Regions from separate parts of the Streptomyces sp. NBC_01474 genome, predicted to be linked through region 2. Evidence: riboswitches for the same ligand, from Rfam matches in the RefSeq annotation. Region 2 holds a riboswitch; the other holds the start of a gene.

Region 1 (14,694 bases), 4.3 Mb from region 2:
AGAATGTTGCGCACAGTGCCCGGCATGGCGTTCCCCTCGGCTCGCTTGAGTCTCCACCCACTGGAAGGCCCAGACTCCTCGACATGATCGACGACGGCCCGCGGCTGCTCACCATCGGGCAGCTGTCCCGGCGCACCGGCCTGTCGGTGCGCACCATCCGCTACTGGTCCGACGTGGGCGCCCTGCCGCCCGTCGGACGCAGCTCGGGCGGCTACCGACTGTACGACGCGAGCTCCCTCGCCCGGCTCGAACTCATCAGAACCCTGCGGGAGTTGGGCCTCGGCCTGGACGACGTACGCAGCGTGGTGGACGGGGAGTCGGACATCGCCTCCGTGGCCGCCGCGCATGTGGCGGCGCTGGATGCGCAGATCCGCTCGCTGCGGCTGAACCGGGCCGTCCTTTCGACCGTCGCGAAGAGGAACTCGAGCGCAGAGGAGATGGCCCTGATGAACAAGCTGGCGCGGCTGAGCGCCGCCGAGCGCAAGCACATCATCGACGACTTCATGGAGCAGACCTTCGGCGGACTGGACGCCGCCGACCCGGACATCCGCACCCGGATGCGGGTCATGGTCCCCGACCTGCCGGACGATCCGACGACCGGGCAGGTCGACGCGTGGGTCGAGCTGGCCGAGCTGATGCAGGACCCGGACTTCCGCGCGCACATGCGCCGGATGATCGAGTTCAACGCCGCCGACCGCGGGCCCGACGTCCCGCCGGGCAGCTCGCTGTGGTTCATGAGCCGCCTGGTGCAGCTCGCCGGGGAGGCGCGGGAGCGCGGCGTCGCACCCGAGTCGCCCGAGGCGGACGAGGTGCTGCGGGGCCTGCTCGGGAACGCCGACCCGGCCGCCGTACTGGAGCGCATGGAGGCCGCGGCCAACGACGACGTGGCCCGGTTCCGTGACCTGGTGTCCCTGGTGCGGGGCCTGGAGACGCTGCCCCGGCACAACGAGGAGTTCGCGTGGGTGGTCGCCGCACTGCGCGCTCGTACGGCCGGTTAATCTGACCTCCGTCAGTGTTACAGCAAGAAGGGGTGGACCCGGTGGCGGACATCGAGGAAGCACGCAAGGCGTTCCAGCGGTTCGACGCGGACGGCGACGGCTTCATCACAGCGGCCGAGTACAAGAGCGCGATGGCTCAGATGGGCGACTTCAACGTCACCGAGTCCGTCGCCGAGGCGCTCATCGCCCGGCAGGACGCCAACGGGGACAAGGTCCTCTCGTTCGACGAGTTCTGGACGAACCTGAACAAGGCCTGAGCGCTGAGACCCCAGCCACGTCCGCGAGTCCCGGCGCCCGAGGCGCCGGGACTCGCGGACGCTTCGCTGCTCACCCTCCTCGGGCTCGGCCCCGAGGAGGACGCCGTCTACCGGCTCCTGGTGGACCGGCCCGACAGCGACCAGGCCGCCCTGGCCGACTCCGGGGCCGGACCGGACGACATCGACCGCGTCCTCGGCCTCCTCGTGGAACGCGGCCTCGCCGGCGCCGAACACCGCGACGGCACCGTCCGCTACCGCGCCGCCCCACCCGTCCTCGCCCTCGGGCCGCTCCTCGAATCCCGCCGTGCCGCGCTGCACCGGGTCGAGTCGCTCGTCGGAGACCTGGCGGAACGGCACCGCTCCGCCCAGTCGTACGTGCCGGTGGAGGTGCTCTCCGGCACGGTCGCGATCCGGCGCAGGCTCCTCGCCATGCAGCGCCAGGCGCGCCACGAGGTGTGCTCTTTCGTGCCGGCGATGCCGGTACCCCAGGTGCTCACCTTCCAGGACAACCTCGAAGAGGCCGAGCGCGACGCGATGGACCGCGGCGTCACCCTGCGCGCCGTCGTGGAGCGGGGCTGCCTCGAACAGCCGGACACCGCGCGCACCCTGGCCGACGTCGTCGCGCACGGCCAGCAGATCTCCGTCGTCGAGGATCTGCCGATCAAGATGATCCTCGTGGATCGCAGGGCCGCCCTGTTGCCGCTCGACCCCGAGCGCGACGAGGTGGAACCCGTCGCCCTCGTCGTGCACCGCAGCGGCCTGCTCACCGGCCTGCAGTCGCTCTTCGAGCAGCACTTCGCCAAGGGCCGGCGGCTGGGCGCGCACGGAGCCGAGGGGCCGGGCGACGGCGGCGGACGTGAACTCGACTCCACCGACCGGCAGATCGTCGGGCTGCTGCACACCGGCCTCACCGACGCGGCCATCGCCCGTCAGCTCGGCATGGGCCATCGCACCGTGCAGCGGCGGTTGCACGCCCTCATGGACGAGGTCGGCGCCGTGACCCGCTTCCAGCTCGGCTGGCACGCGGCCCGCGCGGGCTGGCTGGACGGGGAGACCCCCAACTCCGTTTCACCGCAGGGTTCCTGAGGCGTATTTACGCCACGGCACGTTCGCGCCACCGTCATCCCCTGTTGGCGGAACCCGCCGTACCGAAGCATCGACCCCGTCAACCGAGTGGGGCGCACGCGCCCCGCTTATCGGTGTGTGATGGGGAGGGCTCTGTGAGACGAACGAGGATCCGGCGGATGCTGGCGACCGGTGTGGTCGTCGCCGCCACGGGATCGGCGCTGCTGGCCGCGCCGGCGTGGGCGGACGGCGACACCACGGCGCCCCCGGCCACCACGGCGGCCGACCCGGTGCCGGTCGCTCCCGCGATGACGCAGGGCCTGGACGACGCCGCGCGGTCGGGCACGCCCGCCGAGGCCGCCCGCGCCCATCTGAAGGCCCACAAGGACACGTACAAGATCCCGGTCTCCGACCTGAAGACGCTCGGGACCACCACGTCCGGCAAGCAGTCCTCCGTCCGCTTCCGCCAGCAGCACAACGGTGTGCCGGTGTTCGGTGCCGAGTACGCGGTGCAGAGCGAGGCGGCCGACGGTGGCCGGCGTGTCACCTCAGCGACCGGCACGCTCTACACCCACCTCACGGTCTCCACCACGCCGACGGTGTCGCGGGCCGCCGCCGAGCGGCGGATGTTCACGCTCGACCGCGACCTGTCCCGCGTCGAGGGCGCGAAGACCGCCGAGCACGGTCTGACGGTCCTGCCCGATGCCGCCGGCGGCAAGCTGGCCTGGCACTTCACCGTCACCGGCGCCAGGTCCGACGGCAGCCCCGTGCGCCAGGAGGTGTACGTCGACGCGCGCGTGGGCGGCATCGCGCTCTCGTACAACAACGTCGACGCCGCCGACGCGTCGCCCGCGGAGGGAACAGGCGTACGCGTCGACGGCAGCGAGGCGAAGCTGAACGTCAACAAGGAGTCCGACGGCTCGTACACACTGGTCGACTCGACGCGCGCCATGTACGCGCGGACCGGCGGACAGATCCGCACCTACGACGCGCAGCGCAAGAACTACACTGACGTCGCGGGCGGCCCCGTCACGGACGACATCCCGCTGGTGAAGTCCGCCGGTGACCGCTTCGACGGCGCCAACACGTCGTCGGGCGCGGTGGACGCCCACCTCAACGCCGCCAAGGTCTACGAGTACTACAAGGACAAGCTCGGCCGTGACGGCATCGACGGCAAGGGCAGCAGCATCTACTCCGTCGTCAACGTCGCCTCCAACGGCAAGGACTACGCCAACGCGTTCTGGGACGGCGACAAGATGGTCTACGGCCACATGGGCGGCGTGCCGCTCTCCGTGGGCCTCGACGTGGTCGGCCACGAGATGACGCACGGCGTCACCGAACACTCCGCCGGGCTCGTCTACCTCAACCAGTCGGGCGCCCTCAACGAGGCGATATCCGACTACTTCGGCAACGCCATGGAGACCGCCGACAAGGGCATCGCGATGAGCGACCCCACCTCCGGCTTCGTCGGCGAGTACCTCTGCAACGGCACCAAGCCGCTCGACGAGTGCGCCCTGCGCGACCTCAACGACGGCCGCAACGCGCAGAGCGACTACGACCCCATGACGCTCGACTTCGACAACGGCGGTGTGCACGCCAACTCGACCATCGTCGGTGGCGCGCTGTGGGACATGCGCAAGAGCCTCGGTGCCGACCTCGCCGACCGGATCACCTACCGGGCGGCCCAGAACTACCTCACCCCGCTCTCGGGCTTCACCGACATGCGCAACGCGGTCACCCTCGCCGCGAAGTCCCTGAAGGTCTCCGGCGGCGACCTCGCCGTCATCGCCAAGGCCTTCGACGACCACGGCATCGAGCAGGGCTGGGAGCAGAAGGCCGGCACTCACGACGGCACCACCATCGGCGCCGACGTCCTGCCCGCCTACGAGGTCTACTCCGGCATCGACGAGCAGGCCGCGCAGATCAGCGGCGACGTCTACGCCATCGGCCACGGCGACGCGATCGCCTGGGGCCAGGGCGGCGCGGCCTTCGGCATCACGGTGGGCCGCTTCGGCAAGCATCACCAGCACGAGCTGGCGCAGCGGGACGCCTACCTGATGGACCCGTCCCTCGACGACGAGCGCGTCGTCTTCACCCGGATCTCCGCCACAGGCATCGGCATCTACCAGGCCGGTGACAAGGGCCAGGGCGCGATCAAGAAGCTGGTCGACTCCCCGGACGCCGACGAGACCGAGCCGGTCACCGACCACGGAGCGCTCGCCTACATCCGCACCACCGCCGACGGCGAGCAGGACGTCATGCTCCGCAAGGCCGACGGCACCACGGTCGACGTGACGCCCGAGGCCGGAACCAAGGCGGGCCGACTGGCGATGAAGCACGGGCAGATCGCGTGGGCCGGCGGCGCCGACCACACCTACGTACGCCTCTACGACATCGCCACCGGCACCACCCAGAGCAAGCGGATCGGCGGCTTCATCTTCAACTCCATCGGTGACATCCAGTTCGCCGCGGACCGCGTCTTCTGGCGGGAGAACAGCAGCCTGTTCGGAAGCACCGGCTTCCAGTCCGCGCCCGTCGACGACCTGACCAAGGCGGCGAAGCTGCGCCTGCCGACGGGCACCTACTTCGCCCAGTTCTCCGTCACCGACGACTACTTCGCGTACTCCACGTACGACGCCTGGAGCGGCCTCGGTGGCTGGAGCGGCCCGGAGAAGGTGAAGGTCCTGGCCGCCGGCACGGCCGACGTGGTCGCGGGGACCGGCGCCTTCAGCCGGGTCTCCTGCTCCTCCGGCGCCCAGCTGGCCCCGTCCCTCGGTGACGGCCAGCGCGCCGCGTGGCTGGACACGAGCGCCGCGACGACCGATGTCGTGACCCGGAAGACGTTCGCGGGCACCTGCGAGTAGTAGCCCGGCCCGACCGTCCCCGCGGGGGCGTCCACCGGAGTCCCGGTGGACGCCCCCGCTTCGCCAGGCCGCGGCCACCGCCCGGTTCACGGCCGTCAGGACCGCCCGGACCGACGTCACCAGCGGCGAGGCGTCACGGCCCGCGCCCCACGCCGTCACGCCGTCGATCCGGCACTGCGCGTACGCCGTCGCCTCCTCGCTGTCCGCGTCCTCGGTGAAGTCGACGATGTTGACGCCGACCCCGGCCGCCGCGAGCGTGTCCACGAACGCGGACAGGGTCCCGCTGCCTGCCCCTCGAAGTCGCCTGTGCGGTCGCCTACTTGCGAGACGACCCTCGCCAAGGAACTCGGCCGCGGCCGTTCCACGGTCCGCGAGCCCTGCGCGCCCTCGCCGGCGCCGGTCCGGGCCCGGCAGGGCGCGGGCGTCTTCGTGACCGCCGACCGGCCCGCCAGGACTGAGGCAGGTGCGGCCCCCGTTCGTGTGGCACTCGCGCGAGACCGGCATGGCCCGGCCGGCCCGGAGGTACGTGACCACGCGCGTACCGCACGCTCCTCCGGAAGGGCTCCACATGAAGATCGGCATCATCGGCGCCGGCAACATCGGCGGCAATCTCACCCGCCGTCTCACCGCGGCCGGCCACGACGTGTCCGTGGCCAACTCGCGCGGCCCCGAGACCCTGCGCGACCTCGCCGGGGAGACGGGTGCCACGCCGGTGACCGTCGCCGAGGCGGCCCGCGGCGCCGACGTCGTCGTGGTCACCGTCCCCATGAAGGCCGTCCCCGGCCTGCCCGGTGACCTCCTCGACGACGCGCCGGAAGGCGTCACCGTCATCGACACCGGCAACTACTACCCGCAGCAGCGTGACGGCCGGATCGCCGCCATCGAGGAGGGCATGCCCGAGAGCCGCTGGACCGAACTCCAGCTCGGCCACCCGGTCGTCAAGGTCTTCAACGGCACCTACGCCCACGAACTCCTCGACAGGCCGCGCCCCAAGGGCGACCCCGAGCGCATCGCCCTGCCCGTCGCCGGCGACGACGAAGCGGCCAAGACGGTCGTACGCGACCTGCTCGACGGGATCGGCTTCGACTCCGTGGACACGGGTGGCCTCGACGAGTCCTGGCGCCAGCAGCCCGGCACCCCCGTCTACGGCCTCGCGGCGGACGCGGACACCGTCCGCAAGGCCCTCTCCGAGGCGTCCCCGGAACGCACGGCGGAGTGGCGCGCCTGAGTCACCCGGTGCGAGGGCGCGTCACGGGGTGGCCCAGTCCCGCAGCGCGCCCTTGCTGGTGAACTGGGCGACGTCCTTGTCGAGCGGGCTGTCCGTGTACTGATGGAACTTCCAGGCCGCCTTGATGCGGGGTTTGCCGGCCGTCGTGTAGTCGGCGATCCAGAGCCCGTCACCGGCGTAGGACGTCGTGTCCACGGTCAGCCAGAAGTTGCGGTTCGTGTAGAGCAGCACCCGGTGATGGGGGCGCAGGCGCTTCACCTCGCGGATGAAGCGGTCCTTCTCCGCGTTGCTCGCGCGGGTGCCCTCCCCGGTCGTCTCCCAGTCCACGGCGAGCAAGTCCCCTGCCTTCTCCGGGGCCTTGCTCACGAAGTACTCGGCCTGGGCCGTGAGGTTGCCCGGCCACAGGAAGTGGTAGAAGCCGACGACGCAGCCGCCGTCCCGGGCCAGTTTCGTCTGCGCCGTGAGCCGCGGATTGACGTACGAACGCCCCTCCGTCGCCTTGATGAAGACGAACGACTGGCCTTCCGTGTCGAAGGTGGACTGGTACGAGCTGACGTCGATACCGCGCAGCATGCTGGCCTCCCGGTCGGTGGGGCGACGAGGTCGAACATCCATCGTCCCCGATCCGATCGCGTCGGGGTACCTCTTTCCGCACGTTGATCCGCCCGAGGGATGCGGCGCCGCCAGGACGTTTCGACGGCCGAAGTCTTGGAACACGCTTTACACGGCTTCGTGCAACTGCCGGAGCTGTGTCACTGTCTGACAGGGAGTTGGGCCCGTTGGGGGGCATGGGGTGAATCGGAGAGTGGAGCAGGTCGTGGGACGGCGCAAGGGCGGAATAGGGATCGCGCTCGTTACGGTCGCGGTGCTGGTGGGCGCGAGTGCCTGCGGCGGCGGCAGTGACGACGAGAAAGCGGGCGGGGACCACGGGAAGGCGGCGGGAAAGCCGGGCGCGAGCGCCTCGCCCACACCGGCGAAGCCCAAGGGTCCGCCGATGCTCCTGGAGACGATCACTCCGCTGAACGACGCCAAGGTCGGTGTGGCGATGCCGATTTCGGTGGTCTTCACCAACCCGGTGGCCGCCAAGGCGCGCGCCGCCGTCGAGAAGCACATGAAGGTCAGCACATCGCAGCCGGTGGCCGGTGCCTGGCACTGGTTCGGCGACAAGCGCGCGGACTGGCGCCCGAAGACGTACTGGCCCTCCGGTACGAAGGTGAAGATCGACGCCGACATGAAGGGTGTCAGCAACGGGAACGGACGCTACGGCGTGCACGGTTACACGCACTCCTTCACGGTCGGCGACGACGTCCGGGCCGACGTCTCCGTCACCGGTCACACCATGAAGGTCACCAAGAACGGCCAGGCCGTGCGCACGCTGTCGATCAACGCCGGCAGCGCCGAGTACCCGACCTGGAACGGCACGATGGCCGTCATCGACAAGCAGGAGAAGGTCCACATGACCTCCTGCAGCGTCGGCATCAGCTGCAACAAGGGCAGCGCCAACTACTACGACCTGACGCTGCCCTGGGACGTCCACCTCACCCAGTCCGGCACGTACGTCCACTACTCGACCGGTGACCCGAACCCGGGCAGCGGCTCCGCCCGTGGCTCGCACGGCTGCGTCCACCTGTCGCTGGCCGACGCCAAGTGGTTCTACGGCCAGGTCAAGCAGGGCGACCCCGTCACGATCACGGGCTCGCCGCGCGCCAAGGCTCCGGCCGACAACGGCTACGCGGCCTTCAACCTGGGCTGGGACCAGTGGCTCGCGGGGAGCGGGGCGGGGGAGGGCACGACGGCGACCCTGTGACCGCCGCCGCCCTCAACCCCTGCTGATCCTCAGCACTCGATGATGTTCACCGCGAGCCCGCCGCGGGCCGTCTCCTTGTACTTGACGGACATGTCGGCGCCGGTCTCCTTCATGGTCTTGATGACCTTGTCGAGGGAGACCTTGTGGCTGCCGTCGCCGCGCATGGCCATGCGGGCCGCGGTGACGGCCTTCACGGCCGCCATGCCGTTGCGCTCGATGCAGGGGATCTGGACGAGACCGCCGACGGGGTCACAGGTCAGACCGAGGTTGTGCTCCATGCCGATCTCGGCGGCGTTCTCGACCTGCTCGGGGGTGCCGCCGAGGACCTCGGCGAGGGCGCCCGCGGCCATCGAGCAGGCGGAGCCGACCTCGCCCTGGCAGCCGACCTCGGCGCCGGAGATGGAGGCGTTCTCCTTGAAGAGCATGCCGATGGCGCCCGCGGAGAGCATGAAGCGGACGACGCCTTCCTCATCGGCGCCGGGCACGAAGTTGATGTAGTAGTGCAGGACCGCGGGGATGATGCCCGCGGCGCCGTTGGTGGGCGCGGTCACGACGCGGCCGCCGGCGGCGTTCTCCTCGTTGACGGCCATCGCGTAGAGGGTGATCCACTCCATGGCGCGGGCCATCGGGTCGCCCTCGGCGCGCAGCTGGCGGGCCGAGTTCGCAGCGCGGCGGCGGACCTTGAGGCCGCCGGGCAGGATGCCCTCACGGGACATGCCGCGTGAGACGCAGGCCTGCATGACGCGCCAGATGTCGAGGAGACCGGAGCGGATCTCGTCCTCGGTGCGCCAGGCCTTCTCGTTCTCCAGCATCAGCGCGGAGATGGACAGGCCGGTCTCCTTGGCGAGGCGGAGCAGCTCGTCGCCGGTGCGGAAGGGGTACTTGAGGACCGTGTCGTCGGGGACGATCGGGTTCTCGCCGGCCACGGCATCCTCGTCGACGACGAAGCCGCCGCCCACCGAGTAGTACGTCTTCTCCAGGACGAGGGAGCCCTCGTGGTCGTAGGCGAAGATCGTCATGCCGTTGGCGTGGTACGGGAGCGCCTTGCGGCGGTGCAGGATCAGATCGTCGTCGAAGCTGAACGGGATCTCGTGGACGCCGAGCAGGTTGATCTTCCCGGAGGTCTTGATCGCCTCGACGCGGTCGTCGGCCTTCTCCACGTCGACGGTGCGGGGGGAGTCGCCCTCCAGACCCAGCAGGACCGCCTTGGGGGTGCCGTGTCCGTGTCCGGTGGCGCCGAGGGAGCCGTAGAGCTCCGCCCGTATCGAGGCGGTGTGGGCCAGCAGGCCCTCGTTCTTCAGGCGGCGCGCGAACATGCGGGCCGCCCGCATCGGGCCGACCGTGTGGGAGCTGGACGGGCCGATGCCGATCGAGAACAGGTCGAAGACCGAGATGGCCACGGGGGAACTCCTAGGTGGGGTTTCGGTGGACGCCGTTGTCCGCCGGGTGGTGCGCAAGGCGTTGCGGAGGGCGGTGCATGGGGCGGGGCACCGCTCTCACTGTCCAGTGTGCGCGGTGCCCCGAAATTTCATACGTACAAATGCGTACGAAACTACTTCAGGCCGGGGTACAGGGGGTACTTGTCGGCGAGAGCGGTGACGCGGGCCTTGAGGGACTCCGCGTCCGTGCCCCCGAAGGGAGCGGGCGCCTTCAGCGCTTCGGCGATGATGTCGGCGACCTCGGTGAAGTCCTCGGCCTGGAAGCCACGGGTGGCCAGGGCCGGGGTGCCGATCCGCAGGCCGGAGGTGACCATCGGCGGGCGCGGGTCGTTCGGGACCGCGTTGCGGTTGACGGTGATGCCGACCTCGTGGAGACGGTCCTCGGCCTGCTGACCGTCGAGCTCGGACTCCCGCAGGTCGACCAGGACCAGGTGCACATCCGTGCCGCCGGACAGCACGTTCACGCCCGCGGCGCGCGCGTCGTCCGAGGTCAGACGGGCGGCGAGGATCTGGGCGCCCTCGATGGTGCGCTGCTGGCGCTCCTTGAAGTCCTCGCTCGCGGCGACCTTGAAGGAGACGGCCTTGGCGGCGATCACGTGCTCCAGGGGGCCGCCCTGGAAGCCGGGGAAGACGGAGGAGTTCAGCTTCTTCGCGAAGTCCTTCTTCGCGAGGATGATCCCGCCGCGCGGCCCGCCGAGCGTCTTGTGCGTGGTGGAGGTGACCACGTCGGCGTACTCGACCGGGTTGGGGTGCAGCCCGGCCGCGACGAGGCCGGCGAAGTGGGCCATGTCGACCCACAGGAAGGCGCCCGTCTCGTCCGCGATGCGGCGGAACGCGGCGAAGTCCAGCTGGCGCGGGTAGGCGGACCAGCCCGCGATGATGACCTTGGGGCGGTGCTCCTTGGCGAGGCGCTCGACCTCGGCCATGTCCACCAGGCCGGCCTCGTCGACGTGGTAGGCCACGACGTCGAACTGCTTGCCGGAGAAGTTCAGGCGCATGCCGTGCGTGAGGTGACCGCCGTGCGCCAGGTCCAGGCCCAGGATCGTGTCGCCGGGCTTGGCGAGCGCGAAGAGGGCGGCCTGGTTGGCGGAGGCGCCGGAGTGGGGCTGGACGTTGGCGTACTCGGCGCCGAAGAGGTCCTTGACCCGGTCGATGGCGATCTGCTCGGTGACGTCGACGTGCTCGCAGCCGCCGTAGTAGCGCCGGCCGGGGTAGCCCTCGGCGTACTTGTTGGTCAGGACCGAACCCTGCGCCTCCATGACGGCGACCGGAGCGAAGTTCTCCGACGCGATCATCTCGAGGGTGGACTGCTGACGGTGCAGCTCGGCGTCGACCGCGGCGGCGACGTCCGGGTCGAGCTCGTGCAGGGGGGTGTTCATGAGCGACATGGTCGTGGTGTCCCTAGTTGCCGGAGCCGGAGAACGCGTCGTACTCGTCCGCGGAGAGCAGGTCCTTCGGCTCATCCGAGATGCGGACCTTGAACAGCCAGCCGCCCTCGAACGGGGCGGAGTTCACCAGTGCCGGGTCGTCCACGACGTCCTGGTTCGCCTCGACGACCTCGCCGGTGACCGGGGAGTACAGGTCGCTGACGGACTTGGTCGACTCGAGTTCGCCGCAGGTCTCGCCCGCGGTCACCGTGTCACCGACCTCGGGGAGCTGGGCGTAGACGACATCGCCGAGCGCGTTGGCCGCGAACTCGGTGATGCCGACCGTCGAGACGCCGTCCTCGGCGCCCGACAGCCACTCGTGCTCCTTGCTGTAGCGCAGCTGCTGGGGGTTGCTCATGATCTGAATTCTCCTGTACGCGAATGGGTGCTGCGGAACGAGAGGGGTGTGCGCTGGGTTACTTCCGGCGGCCCCTGAGAGGACTGGTCGGGCTACTTCTGGCGCTTGTAGAACGGCAGCGCCACGACCTCGTACGGCTCGTGGGCGCCGCGGATGTCCACGCCGACGCCCTCGGTGCCGGGGGCGGCGTGCGCCGCGTCGACGTAGGCGATGGCGATCGGCTTGCCGAGCGTGGGGGAGGGGGCGCCGGAGGTGACCTCGCCGATCACCTGGCCGCCGGCGACCACGGACATCCCGGCGCGCGGCACCCGGCGGCCCTCGGCGATCAGGCCGACGAGCTTGCGCGGCGGGGCGGTCTCGGCGCGCTCGGCGGCGGCCTCGAGCGCCTCGCGGCCCACGAAGCGGCCCTCGTTGCCCGTCTTCTCGAACTTCACGACGCGGCCGAGACCGGCGTCGAACGGGGTCAGCGCCGTCGTCAGCTCGTGCCCGTACAGCGGCATGCCGGCCTCCAGGCGCAGCGTGTCGCGGCAGGAGAGGCCGGCGGGGACGAGCCCGACCGGCGCGCCGGCGTCGGTCAGCGCCTGCCACAGCTTCTCGGCGTGCTCCGGGGCGACGAACAGCTCGAAGCCGTCCTCGCCGGTGTAGCCGGTGCGGGCGATGAGGGCCGGGACGCCGGCGACGGTGCCGGGCAGGCCCGCGTAGTACTTGAGACCGTCCAGGTCGGCGTCCGTGAGGGACTTCAGGATGCCGGGGGACTCGGGGCCCTGCACGGCGATCAGCGAGTAGGCGTCGCGGTCGTCGCGGACCTCGGCGTCGAAGCCGGCGGCGCGCTCGGTGATCGTGTCGAGCACGATCTGCGCGTTGCCCGCGTTGGCGACGACCATGTACTGAACAGGGCCGGCCTCCTGCTCGCCCAGGCGGTAGACGATCAGGTCGTCGACGATCCCGCCGTCCTCCTGGCAGATCATGGTGTAGCGGGCGCGTCCGGGGCCGATCGTGGACATGTTGCCGACGAGGGCGTAGTCGAGGAGGTCGACGGCCTGCGGCCCGGTGACGGTGATCTCGCCCATGTGCGACAGGTCGAAGAGGCCCGCCTTGGTGCGGACCGCGATGTGCTCGTCGCGCTCGCTGCCGTACCGCAGCGGCATGTCCCAGCCCGCGAAGTCGGTCATCGTCGCGCCCAGCGAGCGGTGCAGGGCGTCGAGGGCGGTCTTACGGGGGGCGTTGCTCATGAGTGGTGCTCCAGGATCCCAGGCATGACAGACGAGGGCGATGGTCTTCCTCCCCATCTGTCATCGGAACCTGAGAGGTTCGCCGGCGCCACACGTACGGGTGGTCGCGGCTTGCACCTTGGGTGGAGCGGCCCAGGGCCGCCCGCTTTTCAGATATGCCTCGCCCGCGCGGTACGGGGCCTGAGAGATTCAAGGGAGGAACTTGCTCCTTCGGCGCCCCCGGGGACGCGTAGGCGTCCGGGGAGCTCTCCCGCGCGGATTCAAGCGGCCGGTATGCAGTTGGTCGTGCTCTTGGCGCGCACATCATTGCATGCCGACCGCACGGGGAAACCACTTGTACGGCATTACCATCTCTTTACACTTGACGGGCAAGGGTGGCGTGACCGGAGCGGGGAGGACGATCACGGTGCGCAAGGCAGCGGCGGGTGCGTACGCGGCGGCAGGGGTCGGACAGCGAGCGATGCCCCGCCCGAGGTCGGTGACGGGGCGGGGTCCGGTCGTCAGGGATCTGCGCGGCAGAGGCGGCCGTACGCCGAGGCGCCTCGGCTTCGCGCGGGGTGACCTGATCGTGGTCTCGGGGCTCCCGGGCAGCGGCAAGTCCACGCTGATGAGCCGCGTGGTCGGCGGCGGGGGAGCCGTGCGCATCGACTCGCAGGACGCCCGTGACCGCTGGGCGGCCCGGCTGCCCCGGCTCCTCCCGTACGCCGTGTACCGCCCGCTCGTGCGGCTCGCGCACTTCGCCGGGCTGCGGCGGGCCCTGCGCTCGGGAGGCAGCGTCGTCCTGCACGACTGCGGCACGCAGGCCTGGGTGCGGCGCTGGCTGGCCAGGGAAGCCGGGCGGCGGGGCGCGGACCTGCATCTGATGCTGCTCGACGTCGACGCGGACACGGCGCTCGCGGGCCAGCGGGACCGCGGCCGCGGGGTCTCGCGCTACGCGTTCGCCCGGCACCGCCGCGCGGTCGCGGGTCTGGTGGAGTCGGCCGAGCGTGGTGACCTGCCGTGGGGCTGCGCGTCCGCGGTGCTGCTCGACCGGGACGCGACCGATGTGCTGAACGGGATCGCGTTCGAGGGCGGCTGACATCCCGCGACCGCCTGTGAGTGTGCGGATGCGGACGGTGTCGTGTCATCCGCACACGCTAGGGTTCGGCCGCAGACAGAGCGGTTCCAGAGCGGGTGGTAGGCACATGGACATTCCGGCGCAGGCTCATGCACATCCGTACGGCGGGTGGCCGGCCAACGAGCTGGAGGAGGCGCTAGCCGCCTCCCTCGGGGTCGACTCGGCGGGCGGCCGGATCGTCGAGGTCCTCGGACGCAGTCAGGTGTGGATACCGCTGCCCCAGGGCGGCGGGCCCGGCAGTCCGAACCTCGACCTGCCGACGCTGGAGATCGAGGGCCAGGCCTATGTGCCCGTCTTCAGCTCGGAGGAGCAGTTCCTCGCGGTCGTGGGCGACCGGATGGGCTGCACGGTCGCGCCGGCCGTCGAGTTCGCGCGCGGGCTGCCCCCGCAGGTCGGCATCGCGGTGAACCCGGACGGCGCCGTCGGCGTCCCGCTGCCCCCGCCCGCCGTCGCCGAGCTGTGCAGGTCCGGCCGTACGCCGCTGGACGGCCCCGCCACGGGCGGCCGGGTCAGCCTCTACGAGCCCGACTGGCAGAACGACCCGGTCGACTTCCTGGCCGCCGTGCGCGAGGAGTTCGAGGCGTCCGGCGTCGTCCTCACCGCCCGCCGCTGCCTCGCCAGCGTCGAGGGCGGCGACCCCGTCCTCTTCGTCGGCGTCGAGCTGTCGCAGTGGGAGGGGCCCGCGCGCAACCTGCCCATGGACGCCCTGGGCCGCGCTCTGGGCCGGGTCCCGGCGCCCTGGCCGGTGAACCTCGTCCTGCTCGACATCACCCAGGACCCGGTCGGTGACTGGATGCGAGCCACGCTGCGGCCGTTCTACACGCAGGGTCACTGAAAGCCCGGCGCCGGTCCCCGTTCGGGAGAACACGGGAAAGAGGTCGACCGCGCGTACGTCAAGTCGA
Region 2 (14,694 bases):
ACCGGGCCGTCCGACGCGCCCGCGCCCCGCTGCCGATGCCGACCGGTCGCGGGGCGCAGCCATGCTCTCGCGGGCCCGTCCGGACTAGCCCGGTCAGGCCACCCCGAACCACCCGAAGGGACAGTGCAGTTGGGGTGAACCGTCCGCACGGGTGACGCGTCCTCATCCAGTGAGGACCGCTGCGACGAAATCCCTGCGGATTGACGCCCGTGGGGCAACACTGGGTTCCGGACCGACCGACAAACGGGGGGCGGCCATGAACAACGCTTCGAGCCGCAGGACAGACAGCGACATCGCACCCATCACCGACATCACTTCACAGGGAAAGATCCCATCCATGTGCCAGCACCAGCCACCGTGCCCGTCCGCAGACTCCGCCGACCGGGAGGCCGCGCTCCCTGTGGCCCACCACCCCGAACAGGGCTGGAGTCTGCTCTGCAACGGCGTCCTGCTCTTCGAGGACACCGGTGAGCTGCTGCCCGACGGCCAGATCATCGCTCCGCACCGCCCGGCGCACGTCATGACCGCGGCCTGAGCGCATCCGGACGCCGACGGCGTCCCCAGTACGAAAGGGCCGGCCCCGGGAAACCCCGGAACCGGCCCTGACGCATGTCAGCGTGAGTATCAGTCCTCGTACGCGTCCATGGGCGGGCACGAGCAGACGAGATTCCGGTCGCCGTACGCCTGGTCGATGCGGCGGACCGGCGGCCAGTACTTGTCGGCGGCCACGACACCGGCGGGGAAGACGGCCTCCTCGCGGCTGTACGCGTGCTCCCACTCGCCGCCGAGCGCGGCCGCGGTGTGCGGCGCGTTGCGCAGCGGGTTGTCCTCGGCGGGCCACCGGCCCGAACCCACCTTTTCGATCTCTCCGCGAATGGCGATCATCGCCTCGCAGAACCGGTCGAGCTCGGTCAGGTCCTCGCTCTCGGTCGGCTCGATCATCAGCGTCCCGGCAACCGGGAACGACATGGTCGGCGCGTGGAACCCGTAGTCGATGAGCCGCTTGGCGATGTCGTCGACGCTGACGCCGGTCGCCTTCGAGATCGGGCGCAGATCGATGATGCACTCGTGCGCGACCAGGCCGGCGGGACCCGTGTACAGCACCGGGAAGTGCGGCTCGAGCCGCTTGGCGATGTAGTTGGCGCTGAGCACCGCGACCTGCGTGGCCCGCTTGAGGCCCTCGCCGCCCATGAGACGCACGTACGCCCACGAGATCGGCAGTATGCCCGCGGAGCCCCACGGCGCCGCCGAGATCGGGCCGACGCCGGTCTCGGGTCCGGCGGCGGGCTGCATCGGGTGGTTGGGCAGGTACGGCGCGAGGTGCGCGCGGACGCCGACCGGGCCGACGCCGGGGCCGCCGCCGCCGTGCGGGATGCAGAACGTCTTGTGCAGGTTGAGGTGGGAGACGTCGCCCCCGAAGTGGCCCGGCTTGGCGAGGCCCACCAGGGCGTTCAGGTTGGCGCCGTCGACGTACACCTGACCGCCGGCGTCGTGCACCTGCGCGCAGATGTCGGCGACGTGCTCCTCGAACACACCGTGCGTGGACGGGTAGGTGATCATCAGGACGGAGAGCTCGTCGGCGTACTGCTCGATCTTGGCGCGGAGGTCCGCGACGTCGATCTCGCCGTCGTCGGCCGTCTTCACGACGACGACCTTCATACCGGCCATCACGGCGCTCGCGGCGTTCGTGCCGTGCGCGGACGACGGGATGAGGCAGACGGTGCGCTGGTCGTCGCCGTTCGCGCGGTGGTAGCCGCGGACGGCGAGCAGACCGGCCAGCTCGCCCTGCGAACCGGCGTTCGGCTGGAGCGACACGTTGTCGTAGCCGGTGACCTCCGCGAGGCGCTCCTCCAGCTCACGGATGAGCGTGAGGTAGCCCTGCGCCTGCTCGGCGGGCGCGAAGGGGTGCAGCTGGCCGAACTCGGGCCAGGTGACCGGCTCCATCTCCGTCGTCGCGTTGAGCTTCATCGTGCAGGAGCCCAGCGGGATCATGCCGCGGTCGAGCGCGTAGTCACGGTCGGCCAGCTTGCGCAGGTAGCGCAGCATCGAGGTCTCGGAGCGGTGCGCGTGGAACACGGGGTGCGTCAGGTAGTCGTCGCCGCGCAGGAGGCCCGCGGGCAGCGTGTCCACGGCCGCCGCGTCGAGCGCGTCGACATCGGCCTCGACACCGAACGCGGTCCAGACGGCGCCCAGTTGGGTACGCGTCGTGGTCTCGTCGCACGAGATCGACACATGGTCGGCGTCCACGAGGTGGAGGTTGACGCCACCTTCGCGCGCGGCGCTCACGACGTCGGCGGCCCGGCCCGCGGCCTTCACGGTCAGGGTGTCGAAGTACGCGCCGTGCACGACCTCCACGCCGCCGGCCTTGAGGCCCTCGGCGAGCAGCGTCGCGAACCGGTGCGTGCGCCGCGCGATGCCCTTGAGGCCGTCGGGCCCGTGGTAGACGGCGTACATGCCGGCCATGACGGCGAGCAGCACCTGAGCGGTGCAGATGTTGCTGGTGGCCTTCTCGCGCCGGATGTGCTGCTCACGGGTCTGCAGCGCGAGGCGGTACGCCTTGTTGCCGTCGGCGTCGACGGAGACGCCCACGAGGCGGCCGGGCAGGCTGCGCGCGAACTTCTCGCGGACGGCCATGTAGCCGGCGTGCGGACCACCGAAGCCCATGGGGACGCCGAAGCGCTGGGTCGTACCGACGGCGATGTCGGCGCCGAGCTCACCGGGCGAGGTCAGCAGCGTGAGGGCGAGCAGATCGGCGGCGACCGTGACGACGGCGCCCAGCTCGTGGGCCTGCTCGATGACGGGCTTGATGTCGCGGACGGCACCGGAGGCGCCCGGGTACTGGATCAGGACGCCGACGACACCGCGCTCGGCGACCTCGGCCGGGATGCCCTCGGACAGGTCCGCGACGACGACCTCGACACCGGTCGGCTCGGCACGCGTCTGGATGACGGCGATGGTCTGCGGCAGCGCGTCCGCGTCGACCACGAAGGCGCCGTTCTTGACCTTGCCCATGCGCCGGGACAGCGCCATGGCCTCGGCCGCGGCCGTGCCCTCGTCGAGCAGCGAGGCGCCCGAGGTGGGCAGGCCGGTGAGCTCGGCGACCATCGTCTGGAAGTTGAGCAGCGCCTCGAGCCGGCCCTGCGAAATCTCCGGCTGGTAGGGCGTGTACGCCGTGTACCAGGACGGGTTCTCCATGACGTTGCGCAGAATGACGGGCGGCGTGAACGTGCCGTAGTAGCCCAGTCCGACCATCGAGTCGAGGACCTGGTTGCGGTCGGCGAGGGAGCGGAGCTCTGCGAGCACCTCGGCCTCGGTGCGGGCCCCGGGAAGATCGAGCGCCTCGGCGCTCTTGATCACGTCCGGGACCGCGGCCGCCGTCAGCTCGTCGAGCGAGCCGTACCCGACCTGCGCGAGCATCTTGGCCTGCGCTGCTTCATCCGGACCGATATGGCGCTGCTCGAAGGGGATTCCCTGCTCCAGATGGGAGAGCGGAATACGGTTGGCGGTCATTGCGGAGGCCTCCTGGTCATTGCGACCTGCGAGGGGCACCACGGCGCGGGTGCCCGGACGGCCTCCCCCTCTGTCATCTCAACCTGAGAGTTTCACCGGCACACCCCCATCACGAGGGGCATGACGACTTTCACCGTCGGTGAGAGCGGAGGCCTGAACGCCCGCCCTGCTTTCCAGAGTGACCTCGTCCGTGCGGTACAGGGGCCTGAGAGATTCCGGGGAGGAGTTGCTCCTTCGGCGCCTCCGGTGTCATCCGGAGGACTCTCCCGCACGGGGTCGGCAGCCATCGCCAGCCTACCAGCGGCAACAACACCCCCGACCTCGAGTGGCCGCCTTCCCCAATGTGCACTTTGGTAGTGCTTACGGATGAGTTGCGAGCAGCTGGAGGGCCCCGTGCAGACCGATGTCGATCCGCGCAACCTGATCGGCCGCAAGGCGTTCGACCGCAACGGGGCCAAGATCGGGACCGTCGACGAGGTCTACCTCGACGACGCGACCGGCGTCCCCGAGTGGGCGGCGATACGCACAGGCCTCTTCAGCCGGGACGCCTTCGTCCCCCTGGAGCCGAGCGAGCTCGTGGAGGGCACCCTGCGCATCCCCTTCGAACGCTCCCTGATCAGGGACGCCCCCGACTTCGGCGTCGGCCGTCACCTCTCCCCCGAACAGGAGCTCCAGCTCTACCACCACTACGGTCTCGACATCTCGGCCCCGGACGACCCCGTGCCCCCCAAGGACCGCGACTTCGGCAAGATCGCCCGCCCTCCGTCAGACGACACCTGACCCGGCATCCGGCTCCCGCGCCGCACAGCGCCCGGCCCCGCCCTCCACCAGCGGCAGCGGCTCTGCTCCTACGAGCGCGGGGTCATCGGTCCGGAACGTGCGCACCCGCCCCGGTTCCGAGTACGGCGTCTCGAAGCGCACGGTCACCCGCCCGAGCCCGCTGCCCTGCACCCACCCGTGCCCGAACTGCTCGTGCCGCACGTCATGCCCGGCCACCCAGCGCCGGTCCGCGGCCTCGACGACCTCTCCGGCAGCCGCCTGCCCCTCGTCCCCAGCACCAGCCGCCCCTTCCGCCTCGCCCTCACGCTCCCCGTCGGCCGCGTGTGCGTCGGCCTCGGCCTGCGCGCGCGCCTGCGCGAACAGGTCCTCCTGCGTGTAGTCGGCCAGGCCTGTCACCCCCACGCCGAGCAGTCGCACCCCGCCCGTCGTATCCACGGACTCCAGGAGCCGAGCGGCCGCCTCCCGCACCACTGCGGAGTCGTCGGTGGGCCCGCGCAGCGTCTCGGATCTCGTCAGCGTGGAGAAGTCGTAGCGCCGCACCTTGAGGACCACGGTCCGCCCGGACCGCTCCGCCCCCCGCAACCGCTGCACGCACCGCTCCGCAAGTCGCTGCACCTCGGTCCGCACCCGCACCCGGTCATGGATGTCCACGTCGTACGTGTCCTCGACCGACACCGACTTGGCGTCACGCTCGGCCACCACGGGCCGGTCGTCGTGCGCGAGGGCCATGGCGTACAGCGACGCCCCGTGCGACTTCCCCAGCAGCCGCACGAGCTCGTCCTCGCCCGCCTCGGCGATCTCCTCGACCGTGGTGATCCCGGCACGTCTCAGATGGTCCCCGGTCGCCGGCCCCACGCCGGGCAGCGTGCGCACCGACATCGGCCCGAGCATGGCGCGCTCGGTGCCGGGCACGATCAGCATCAGACCGTCCGGCTTCGCCTCCTCGGAGGCGATCTTCGCCAGCATCTTCGACGCCGCGAGTCCCACCGACCCGGTCAGGCCGGTCACGGCTTTGATCTCGTCCCGCAGCCGCTCTCCGACGAGCCGCGCCGACGCGGCGTCCCAGGCCGCCTCACCGGCCTCCAGATCGACGAACGCCTCATCGAGGCTCAGCGGCTCCACGAGCGGCGACAACTCCCGCAGCAGGCCCATCACCTGCTCACTGACCTCCCGGTACAGCCGAAAGCGCGGCGCGAGATACGCGGCATTGGGCGCGAGCCTGCGCGCCTGGCCTATCGGCATCGCCGAGTGCACCCCGAACACCCGGGCCTCGTACGAGGCGGTGGCCACCACCCCACGAGGCCCGATCCCGCCCACGACCACGGCTTTCCCGCGCAGACTCGGCTTCGACGCCTGCTCCGCCGAGGCGTAGAAGGCATCCATGTCGAGATGCAGGATCGTGGGCGCGGTTCTCACATGTCCGATGCTGCCCTACGGCACTGACAATGCCCCGGCTGACGCATCGGCCCCGCTCACACCGCGCGGTGGCGCCGTCTCGCCAGCTCGTCCGCCGGGTTGTTCCCGAGGAGCGTCTCGCCGGTGTCGATGCGCTCCCCGTGCAGCTGCGACAGCGCGCTCTCGACGTCCCGCCACACCACACCGACAGCGATACCGAAGATTCCCTGACCGCCCTGGAGCAGATCGTGGACCTCCGCAGGGGAGCTGCACTCGTAGACCGTGGCGCCGTCGCTCATGAGGGTCAGCCGCTCCAGATCGCTGAAGCCGCGCTCCCGCAGATGCTGCACCGTGGTGCGGATGTTCTGCAGTGAGACACCGGTGTCCAGGAACCGCTTCACGATCTTCAGGACGACGACGTCCCGGAAGCTGTAGAGCCGCTGGGTCCCCGACCCGTGGGCCGGGCGCACACTCGGCTCGACCAGTCCGGTCCTCGCCCAGTAGTCCAGTTGCCGATACGTGATACCGGCCGCCGCGCACGCGGTGGGTCCCCGGTATCCGACCTGCTCGGGCGTCGCGTCGTCATCTCTCTGAGCGACCACCGGCAACACCGTCGGCCGACGCGGAATGTGATCGGCCGCGTGGCCGTGAAGCGAGTACGGGCCGCTCTCCGCCGGACTGTGTCCGCCGCCCCCAGCCGTACCGTCGCCGCTGCTTCTCACGCCGACCTCCTCTTTGACCTGCCTTCTCGACGGTAGGCAGTCACCAGGGGTGCGTCAACGATCGCCACACTCGGCACGCCGAGTGATAATCACCCTACGAGTGGTTTCCCGTACCTCACCGCGGGGAAAGGCTAGCCGAATGGTCCGGCCGGGCCCCCGGCGCGGCAGCGGCCGCCTGACGACGGCCGCTCGCGTCACTGACTGTTGGTCCCGAAATCCTCGGGCGAGATCTGGTCGAGGAACTCGCGGAACTTCTCCACCTCGTCCTCCTGCTCATCCGGGATCGCGATCCCGGCATCGTCGAGCACACCGTCACTGCCGTAGATCGGCGTACCGGTGCGCAGCGCGAGCGCTATGGCGTCCGACGGGCGCGCACTGACCTCGACCCCGCTCGAGAACACCAGTTCCGCGTAGAAGACGCCTTCGCGCAGGTCCGTGATGCGTACTTCCGTGAGCTCCTGCCCGACCGCTTCCAGCACGTCCTTGAAAAGGTCGTGCGTCAGCGGGCGTGCGGGGGCCATGCCCTGCTGTGCGAAGGCGATGGCCGTCGCCTCCCCCGGTCCGATCCAGATGGGGAGGTAGCGGTCGCCTCCCACTTCACGCAGGAGCACGATCGGTTGGTTGGAGGGCATTTCGACCCGGACACCTACGACGTCGAGCTCGTTCACACAGCAACCCTAGGACGTGCCCGGCAGGTTTGGGTAGTCGGGCACCCGTCGATCGCCGGACGCACACCGCGCGAGCACCCCTCGGATCAGGGCAGACGCACGCCGAGCGCGGTCTGCACAAGCGCGCCGTGAAGCTTCACCGTCAGCCCCGCCAGCTCCTTCGCGCGGGCCTGCGCATGCGCCCTGGTCTGGGGATTGCGGTGCCGTCGCAGCGGCGCGACGACCTGCTCGACCAGACCGGCCTCCCGATCGGCAGCGGCCTTCATCGCCCGCAGATGCCGCGGCTCGATCCCGAAGCGGCCCAGTTCCATGACCAGCTCGGCGACGGTGACCGCCTCAGCGTCGTATCCGCCGTCGGGCAGGGGCGCAATGAGGCCGTACGACTCCCACTCGTCGAGCTCGGGAGACCCGATGCCGGCGGCGGCAAGCAGCTCGTCACGGCCCACACGGGCCACTGTCGGCCCTTCGCCGCCCTCCGGGGCCCTGCCGTCCTCGCCGTCGCCCGACAGACCCGGAGAGGGCAGCGTGATCGCTTCTCCCCGCTCCAGGGCGTCGAGCTGCTCCTTGATGACCTTCAGCGGCAAATAGTGGTCCCGCTGCATGCGCAGTACGTGGGCAAGTCGCTCGACGTCGTCGGGACTGAACTTGCGGTACCCCGAGGGGGTGCGCTGCGGCTCGATCAGCCCCTCCGACTCCAGGAACCTGATCTTGGAGATGGTGACTTCGGGGAACTCGTCGCGCAGCACGTTCAGCACGGTGCCGATGCTCATCAGCCGACTGTCCGTGAGGGCGATGCCGTGACCGGCACCGCCCTTCGGTGTTTGAAGCATGGACCTTCCTGACAGGTCAGATGCCCCGCTGGCTCGCGTAGAAGACCAGCCGGTACTTGCCGATCTGCACCTCGTCGCCGTTCGACAGCGTGACCGCGTCGATCCGCTCCCGATTGACGTACGTGCCGTTGAGGCTGCCCACGTCGCTGACGGTGAAGGCACCGTCGGCACCGCGACGGAACTCCACGTGGCGGCGCGAAACGGTCACGTCGTCAAGGAAGATGTCGCTCTGCGGGTGCCGTCCCGCCGTGGTCAGTTCGCCGTCGAGGAGGAAGCGGCTGCCCGAGTTCGGACCGCGTCGCACCACCAGGAGCGCCGAGCCGAGCGGCAGGGCGTCGACGGCAGCCTGGGCCTCCGGGGAGAGCGCCGGCGACAGCGTCTGACCGGTGACTTCGGCGTCGTAGGCCTCAAGGCCCGAAATGGAAATCGTCGAGGTCGTCTCGGACGGACGCTCGGCCGTGGCGCGCAGAGGCGCCCCACAGTTGGAGCAGAACCGGCTCGCCTCGGCGTTGCGGTTTCCGCACCTCGTACACACCAGTGCCGACATGGACGGATCCTCCTGCCGCGGCTGCCCCGCGGGGGCATGGGACGCATACGGATCGGGGGTAAACCCTCCACCCGCACTTGAGGTTGACGGTTCCCCGAAACCTATGCGGCCGGACGCGGCAGGGTCAACAGACGACGCGCCCTGTCCGCCCGAAATGTCACCACCCTGAGAACCGACCTGATCACGGAACAGCGGACGCTCCGCGCCCTGCACCTCCGCGTCCTGGGTGCGCGGTGCACGGTGGCGGGCAGTGGCATTGGCATTGCCGCTGTCCTCACGTGCGCTCTTGCCGAACAACTTCGCAAACAACTTCACGGGCGATTCCCCTTGACCGAAACAGACCCGCCCGTGGGGCAGGACGAACCCTGATTGCACACACCGCCGTACATCGGCGACACAGACATCCTCACAACGTCCGTATCCGCCAAACAGTTTCCACCACGCACCCCACTTACGGTGCGCCGACCCCCCGCAACGTCATGCCCTGGCCTGAACGCCCCCATGTGCCCCCGCCTCACTGGGACGACGACTGAGCGTAGTCAGGCCGCTTCGCCGGTCGCAAGGCATCCACAACGATCTTCTGCGCCTGCGTCACGGTAACGGTGGCCTGCTCCTTCTCCAGAGTCTGAACCACCCCACCAGGGATGTTGAGCGCCGGCTCCAGGTCCTGCGGCTTGCCGATGACCTTGAAGACGAAAGGCTCGCCGATCTTGTGACCGTCCACACTCACCTTCCCTCCGCTCGCATCCGTCAAATAGGTGTCGGCCACGACCCGGACGTCGTTCACCTGGATCGCCTCGGCGCCCGCCGCGCGTAGCTCCTGGATCGCATCGAGCAGCATGTCCGCCTGCACCGCGCCCTTCTTGTCGGTGATCGTCAGCGTGATCCCGGGGCCCTGCGCCGCCACGGTGCCCGCCAGAATGCCGAGTTGCCGTTCCCTCTCGACCGTCTGTTTGCGGGCCTCCTCGGCCTGGTCCGAGCTGTTCTCCAGCTCGGTGCGCTGCCCCTCGAGACGCTGCTTCTCATCTCCCAGACGCTGAGTACGGTCATCCAGTTCATCGAGGATGCGTACGAGATCTTCCTGACGTGCGCCGCGCAGCGCGCTGCTGTCGCTGTTGGACCGCACCTGGATGGCCAGACCCAGACCGAGCACGAACAGCAGGACGGCGACGATGAGTTGCGCACGGGAGACCCGCGGCGGCCACAGCCCCTTGGCCAGCCGCTGGCGTCCGGTCAGTGACGGCTTCTTCGTCTCCGCGGCCGGCGTTTCTGCATCGTCTGCGCCGTCTGCGTGGCCCGCGCCGTCCGCCGCTTCGGGAGCGACTTCGTCCGGCAGTTCCTTGCGCAGGCGGTGCTGCTCGTTGTTCTTGTTCTTGTTCTCGTCCTCGGACATCGGCCTCACGCCCGGAAGATGTGCCGCCGGATGGCGGCCGCGTTGGAGAAGATGCGGATTCCGAGCACCACGACGACGCCGGTGGACAGCTGCGCGCCCACGCCCAGCTTGTCGCCCAGGAACACGATCAGGGCCGCCACGACGACGTTCGACAGGAACGACACGACGAAGACCTTGTCGTCGAAGATCCCGTCGAGCATCGCCCGCAGGCCGCCGAACACCGCGTCGAGGGCCGCCACCACGGCGATCGGAAGATAGGGCTCGACCACCGCCGGAACCTCGGGCCGGACGAACAGTCCGACCACAACTCCCACGACGAGGCCCAGTACGGCGATCACGATGTGCCCTTCTCTGTTCTCGGCTTTGCTGTACGTACGGTCACGCTCGGCGCTGCGGGCAGGCGGACGTCGTCCTGGGCGGAAATGCTGGTCCGGATCCCGAAGTTCTCCTGCAGGGCGTGCAGGTACAGGCCGTCGGGGCTGTTCTGGAACCGGGTGCTCAGCCGTTGGCCGTCCCCCACCGCGAGCACCGTGTACGGCGGCACGAGCGGTCTGTTGTCGACCAGTATCGCGTCACCCGCCGCGCGGATGGCGGACAGGGCCGTCAGCCGCTGTCCGTTGATGGCGACCGCTTCGGCACCGGACTGCCAGAGCCCGTTGACGACCCGCTGCATGTCCCGGTCGCGCACCCGCCCGGTGTCCGAGAAGCCGGCGCTCTCGCGCGGCCCCCCTCCGCCCTGGTCGGCCTCCTTGGCGTCGTCGACGACCAGCTTCACTCCCGGGCCGTGCACTGCCGTGGCACCGGAGAGCAGACCGACCAACTCGCCTTTGTCGCCGCCGTGTTTCTTCAGCGCCTCACGCTGGCGGTCGCTCACGTCGTTACGGAGCGTGTCCACCTTGCGCTCCAGCTTGTCCGCGGCCGCCGTCTCCCGGTCGATACGGGCGATGAGCTCCTCGCGCTCCTTCGCCACGACCGGCGCCGCGACCCGCGCCTGCGCCGCCCCCACCGTCACCACGAGCGCCGCGAGAACGAGGCCCGCCGCGAGGCCGAGCTTGGCCCGCAGGGTGCGCGGCATGCCTCCGCTGCCCTCGGCCTTCTTACGGGCCGCCGCCTCCGCGTATCCGTCGTCGAGGCTGTGGTCCATCACGTTCGTCAGCAGCGACATGGAGGCATCGGGACGCCTCGGGCTCACGGGGCGTGAGGGACTGCTCCGATCGGGGGGCTGCTGCGGCATGCCGCACATCGTCGCACGTGCTGGCCCCTACCTCCGAATGGCCCCACCGGCGTACCGGTCGGCGCCCGTGACAGGCGCCGACCGGCCCGTACGACGGCTCAGTGACCAGCGCTGTCCACGACGGCCGCCCACTCGTCGAGCAGCTGCTGTGCCGACGCGTCGTCGGGCCCCTCGGCCCACAGATGGGTGACGGCCTCGGCCGGGTCGGGCAGCACCATGACCCAGCGCCCGTCCGCCTCGACGACCCGCACGCCGTCGGTCGTGTCTACGGACCGGTCGCCGGCCTCCTCGACGACCCGCCGCATCACGAGCCCCTTCACCGCCCACGGAGTCGCAAGGTCCCGCTTGAGCACGTGAGCCCGCGGGATCCGCGCATCGATCTGGCTCAAGGTCAGCTGCGTCCGCGCCACGAGCCCGATCAGCCGGACAAAGGCGGCCGCGCCATCGAAGACGGAGCTGAACTCCGGAATGATGAACCCGCCGCGACCGTCACCGCCGAAGATGGTCCCCTCGTCCCGTCCGACCCGCGTGAGGTCGTCGGGCGACGTGGTCGTCCACTCCACCTGCGTCCCGTGATACGCGGCCACCTGCTCGGCGATACGCGTCGTGGTCACCGGCAGCGCGACCCGGCCGCTGCGCCGCTCGGCGGCCACCAGGTCCAGCATGACCAGCAGAGCACGGTCGTCCTCGACGATGCGGCCCTTCTCGTCGACCAGCGAGAGCCGCTCGCCGACCGGGTCGAACCGGACACCGAACGCGGCCCGCGCGGACGCCACGATCTCACCGAGGCGCACGAGCCCGGACCGGCGCGCGTCCCGCGTCTCCGTGGGCCTGGACTCGTCGAGCCCCGGATTGATCGTCAGCGAGTCGACACCGAGCCGTCCGAGCAGGCTGGGCAGCACCAGACCGGCACTGCCGTTCGACGCGTCGACAACGACCTTGAGCCCCGCCTCGGCAATCCCCGTCGTATCGACATTCCGCAGCAGGGAACCGGTGTACGAGTCGAAGACGCTCGACGGGAAGTGCAGATCGCCGATCTCTCCGGGGAACGCCCGCCGGTACTCCTGACGCGCGTACACCCGGTCCAGCTTCCGCTGACTGGCCTGCGAGAGATCCGCTCCCCGCTCGTCGAAGAACATGATGTCGACGGAGTCCGGCACCCCAGGCGTCGTACGGATCATGATCCCGCCGGCGCTACCCCGCGCGGTCTGCTGCCGCGCGACGGGCAGCGGCACGTTCTCCAGGTCGCGCACGTCGATGGCGCTCGCCTGCAATGCGGAAATGACCGCCCGCTTCAAGGCTCGCGCACCACGGGAGTGGTCACGGGCCGTGGTGACGGTGGAGCCCTTCTTGAGCGTCGTGGCGTACGCCCCCGCGAGCCGCACGGCGAGTTCCGGAGTGATCTCCACGTTGATGATGCCGGAGACGCCGCGGGCGCCGAAGAGATGCGCCTGCCCCCTGGACTCCCAGATCACCGACGTATTGACGAAGGCGCCCGCCTCGATGGTCTTGAACGGATAGACCCGGACGTTGCCCTGGATAATCGATTCCTCGCCGACGAGGCACTCGTCGCCGATGACGGCGCCGTCCTCGACGCGGGCGGCCCGCATGATGTCGGTGTTCTTGCCGATGACGCAGCCGCGGAGATTGCTGTGCTGCCCGATGTACACGTTGTCGTGGACGACGGCCTTGTGCAGAAAAGCCCCGCTCTTCACGACGACGTTCGAGCCGATCACGGTGTGCTCGCGCATCTCCACGTCGGCTTCGACCTTGGCGTAGTCGCCGATGTACAGCGGACCGCGGAGCACGGCGTCCGGATGGACCTCAGCACCTTCGGCGACCCACACTCCGGGCGAGATCTCGAATCCGTCGATCTCGACATCGACCTTGCCTTCGAGCACGTCGGCCTGCGCCTTGACGTAGCTCTCGTGTGTGCCGACGTCCTCCCAGTAGCCCTCGGCGATATAGCCGTAGACCGGCTTGCCTTCCTTCATCAGCTGCGGGAAGACATCGCCGGACCAGTCGACCGACACATCGGCCTCGACGTAGTCGAATACCTCGGGCTCCATGACGTAGATGCCCGTGTTCACGGTGTCGGAGAAAACCTGGCCCCAGGTGGGCTTCTCGAGGAAGCGCTCGACCTTGCCCTGTTCATCGACAATGGTGATACCGAATTCAAGGGGGTTGGGAACGCGTGTCAGGCAGACCGTGACGAGCGCGCCCTTTTCCTTGTGGAAATTGATGAGGTCGGTGAGGTCGAAATCGGTCAGAGCGTCACCGGAGATCACAACGAAAGCGTCGTCCTTGAGTGCTTCCTCTGCGTTCTTCACGCTGCCGGCTGTGCCGAGTGGCTTCTCCTCATTGGCATAGGTGAGCTCCATTCCGAGCTCTTCACCGTCCCCGAAGTAGTTCCTGACGAGAGATGCCAGGAACTGCACGGTGACGACGGTCTCGGTGAGCCCATGCCGCTTGAGCAACCGCAGCACATGCTCCATGATCGGCCGGTTCACAACCGGCAGGAGCGGCTTGGGCATACTCGAGGTCATGGGGCGCAGGCGCGTGCCTTCGCCTCCAGCCATTACGACGGCCTTCATGTCGGAAGCGTCCTCCTTGAAGAGACGACTGTCTAGCCGACTTCGCCCGTCCGGATGGACCCGCAGATCTCAGACTGCGGGCCGACCTGGCCTCGAATACCGCCACATGGAGAGCTCAATCGGCCGTGGAGTCCGCCCTGACCAGTCGGCGGACCTGTACTACGTAGAGGATCCCTGCCCACCAGTAGAGCGTTGTACCCCATCCTGCGAACGCCCATCCGAAAATAGCAGCGAGCGTGTTGATCCAGCCACTTCCGTCACTGAGGAGCAACAGGGGGAACGCATACATGAGGTTGAACGTGGCGGCCTTGCCGAGGAAGTTCACCTGCGGCGGCGGATAGCCGTGCCGACGGAGGATACCCACCATCACCAGGAGAACCAGTTCCCGGGCAAGCAGTACGGCCGTCAGCCAGATCGGCAGAATCTCGCGCCAGGTGAGTCCTACCAGCGTGGACAGAATGTAGAGCCGGTCGGCGGCAGGGTCGAGCAGCCGGCCGAGGTTGCTGATCTGATTCCAGCGCCGGGCGAGCTTCCCGTCGAGATAGTCGCTGACGCCGCTGAGCATCAGGACCAGGAGGGCCCAGCCATCGCTTTTGGGCCCGCCGAACTCGGGCCTGAGGATGAGCCACAGGAAGAGGGGTACGCCAAGGAGACGCGCCATGCTGAGGATGTTCGGGATGGTGAGCACCCGGTCCGTCTGGACACGGGTCTCCTGGACCTCCACCCGGGGGCCTCCTGTGGGGAAATGAGCCAACGATGCCCCCTGACCCTACCCTCAGCTCACATGAGGCCGTGCAGAGGGGTGCACAAGAATTGCCGCACAATGCTTGGCGTACAACGCAGAAAACCCCCGTAACAGGATTCTCATCCGTTACGGGGGTTTTCTTCAAAAATAGTTCGGCGGCGTCCTACTCTCCCACAGGGTCCCCCCTGCAGTACCATCGGCGCTGTGAGGCTTAGCTTCCGGGTTCGGAATGTAACCGGGCGTTTCCCTCACGCTATGACCACCGAAACACTATGA

Evidence for each region. A riboswitch is a leader RNA that binds a small molecule or an ion and turns the genes downstream of it on or off. The one in region 2 is predicted to bind glycine.
Region 1: linked by a shared signal. The riboswitch ahead of gcvT (glycine cleavage system aminomethyltransferase GcvT) and the one ahead of gcvP (aminomethyl-transferring glycine dehydrogenase) in region 2 are both predicted to bind glycine.

Annotation. Positions count from the first base shown of each region.
Region 1 covers NZ_CP109449.1:4,111,830-4,126,523, reverse strand. The annotation lists gene OG758_RS18835 (GNAT family N-acetyltransferase) at 1-26, opposite strand, end outside; gene OG758_RS18830 (helix-turn-helix domain-containing protein) at 84-998, shown strand; gene OG758_RS18825 (EF-hand domain-containing protein) at 1,040-1,255, shown strand; gene OG758_RS18820 (helix-turn-helix transcriptional regulator) at 1,376-2,341, shown strand; gene OG758_RS18815 (M4 family metallopeptidase) at 2,500-5,184, shown strand; gene OG758_RS18810 (NADPH-dependent F420 reductase) at 5,753-6,412, shown strand; gene OG758_RS18805 (glycoside hydrolase family 25 protein) at 6,434-6,985, opposite strand; gene OG758_RS18800 (L,D-transpeptidase) at 7,230-8,219, shown strand; gene OG758_RS18795 (L-serine ammonia-lyase) at 8,249-9,619, opposite strand; gene glyA (serine hydroxymethyltransferase) at 9,772-11,046, opposite strand; gene gcvH (glycine cleavage system protein GcvH) at 11,060-11,443, opposite strand; gene gcvT (glycine cleavage system aminomethyltransferase GcvT) at 11,536-12,675, opposite strand; glycine riboswitch at 12,723-12,834, opposite strand; glycine riboswitch at 12,835-12,938, opposite strand; gene OG758_RS18775 (AAA family ATPase) at 13,136-13,753, shown strand; gene OG758_RS18770 (enhanced serine sensitivity protein SseB) at 13,860-14,627, shown strand.
Region 2 covers NZ_CP109449.1:8,407,335-8,422,028, reverse strand. The annotation lists gene OG758_RS38420 (DUF5999 family protein) at 338-535, shown strand; gene gcvP (aminomethyl-transferring glycine dehydrogenase) at 625-3,510, opposite strand; glycine riboswitch at 3,694-3,789, opposite strand; gene OG758_RS38410 (PRC-barrel domain-containing protein) at 3,904-4,290, shown strand; gene OG758_RS38405 (DNA polymerase IV) at 4,276-5,706, opposite strand; gene OG758_RS38400 (MerR family transcriptional regulator) at 5,763-6,407, opposite strand; gene OG758_RS38395 (bifunctional nuclease family protein) at 6,602-7,075, opposite strand; gene ftsR (transcriptional regulator FtsR) at 7,162-7,905, opposite strand; gene OG758_RS38385 (FHA domain-containing protein) at 7,922-8,767, opposite strand; gene OG758_RS38380 (DUF881 domain-containing protein) at 8,967-9,845, opposite strand; gene OG758_RS38375 (small basic family protein) at 9,851-10,183, opposite strand; gene OG758_RS38370 (DUF881 domain-containing protein) at 10,180-11,088, opposite strand; gene OG758_RS38365 (mannose-1-phosphate guanyltransferase) at 11,178-13,673, opposite strand; gene OG758_RS38360 (CDP-alcohol phosphatidyltransferase family protein) at 13,789-14,397, opposite strand; rRNA gene rrf (5S ribosomal RNA) at 14,569-14,685, opposite strand.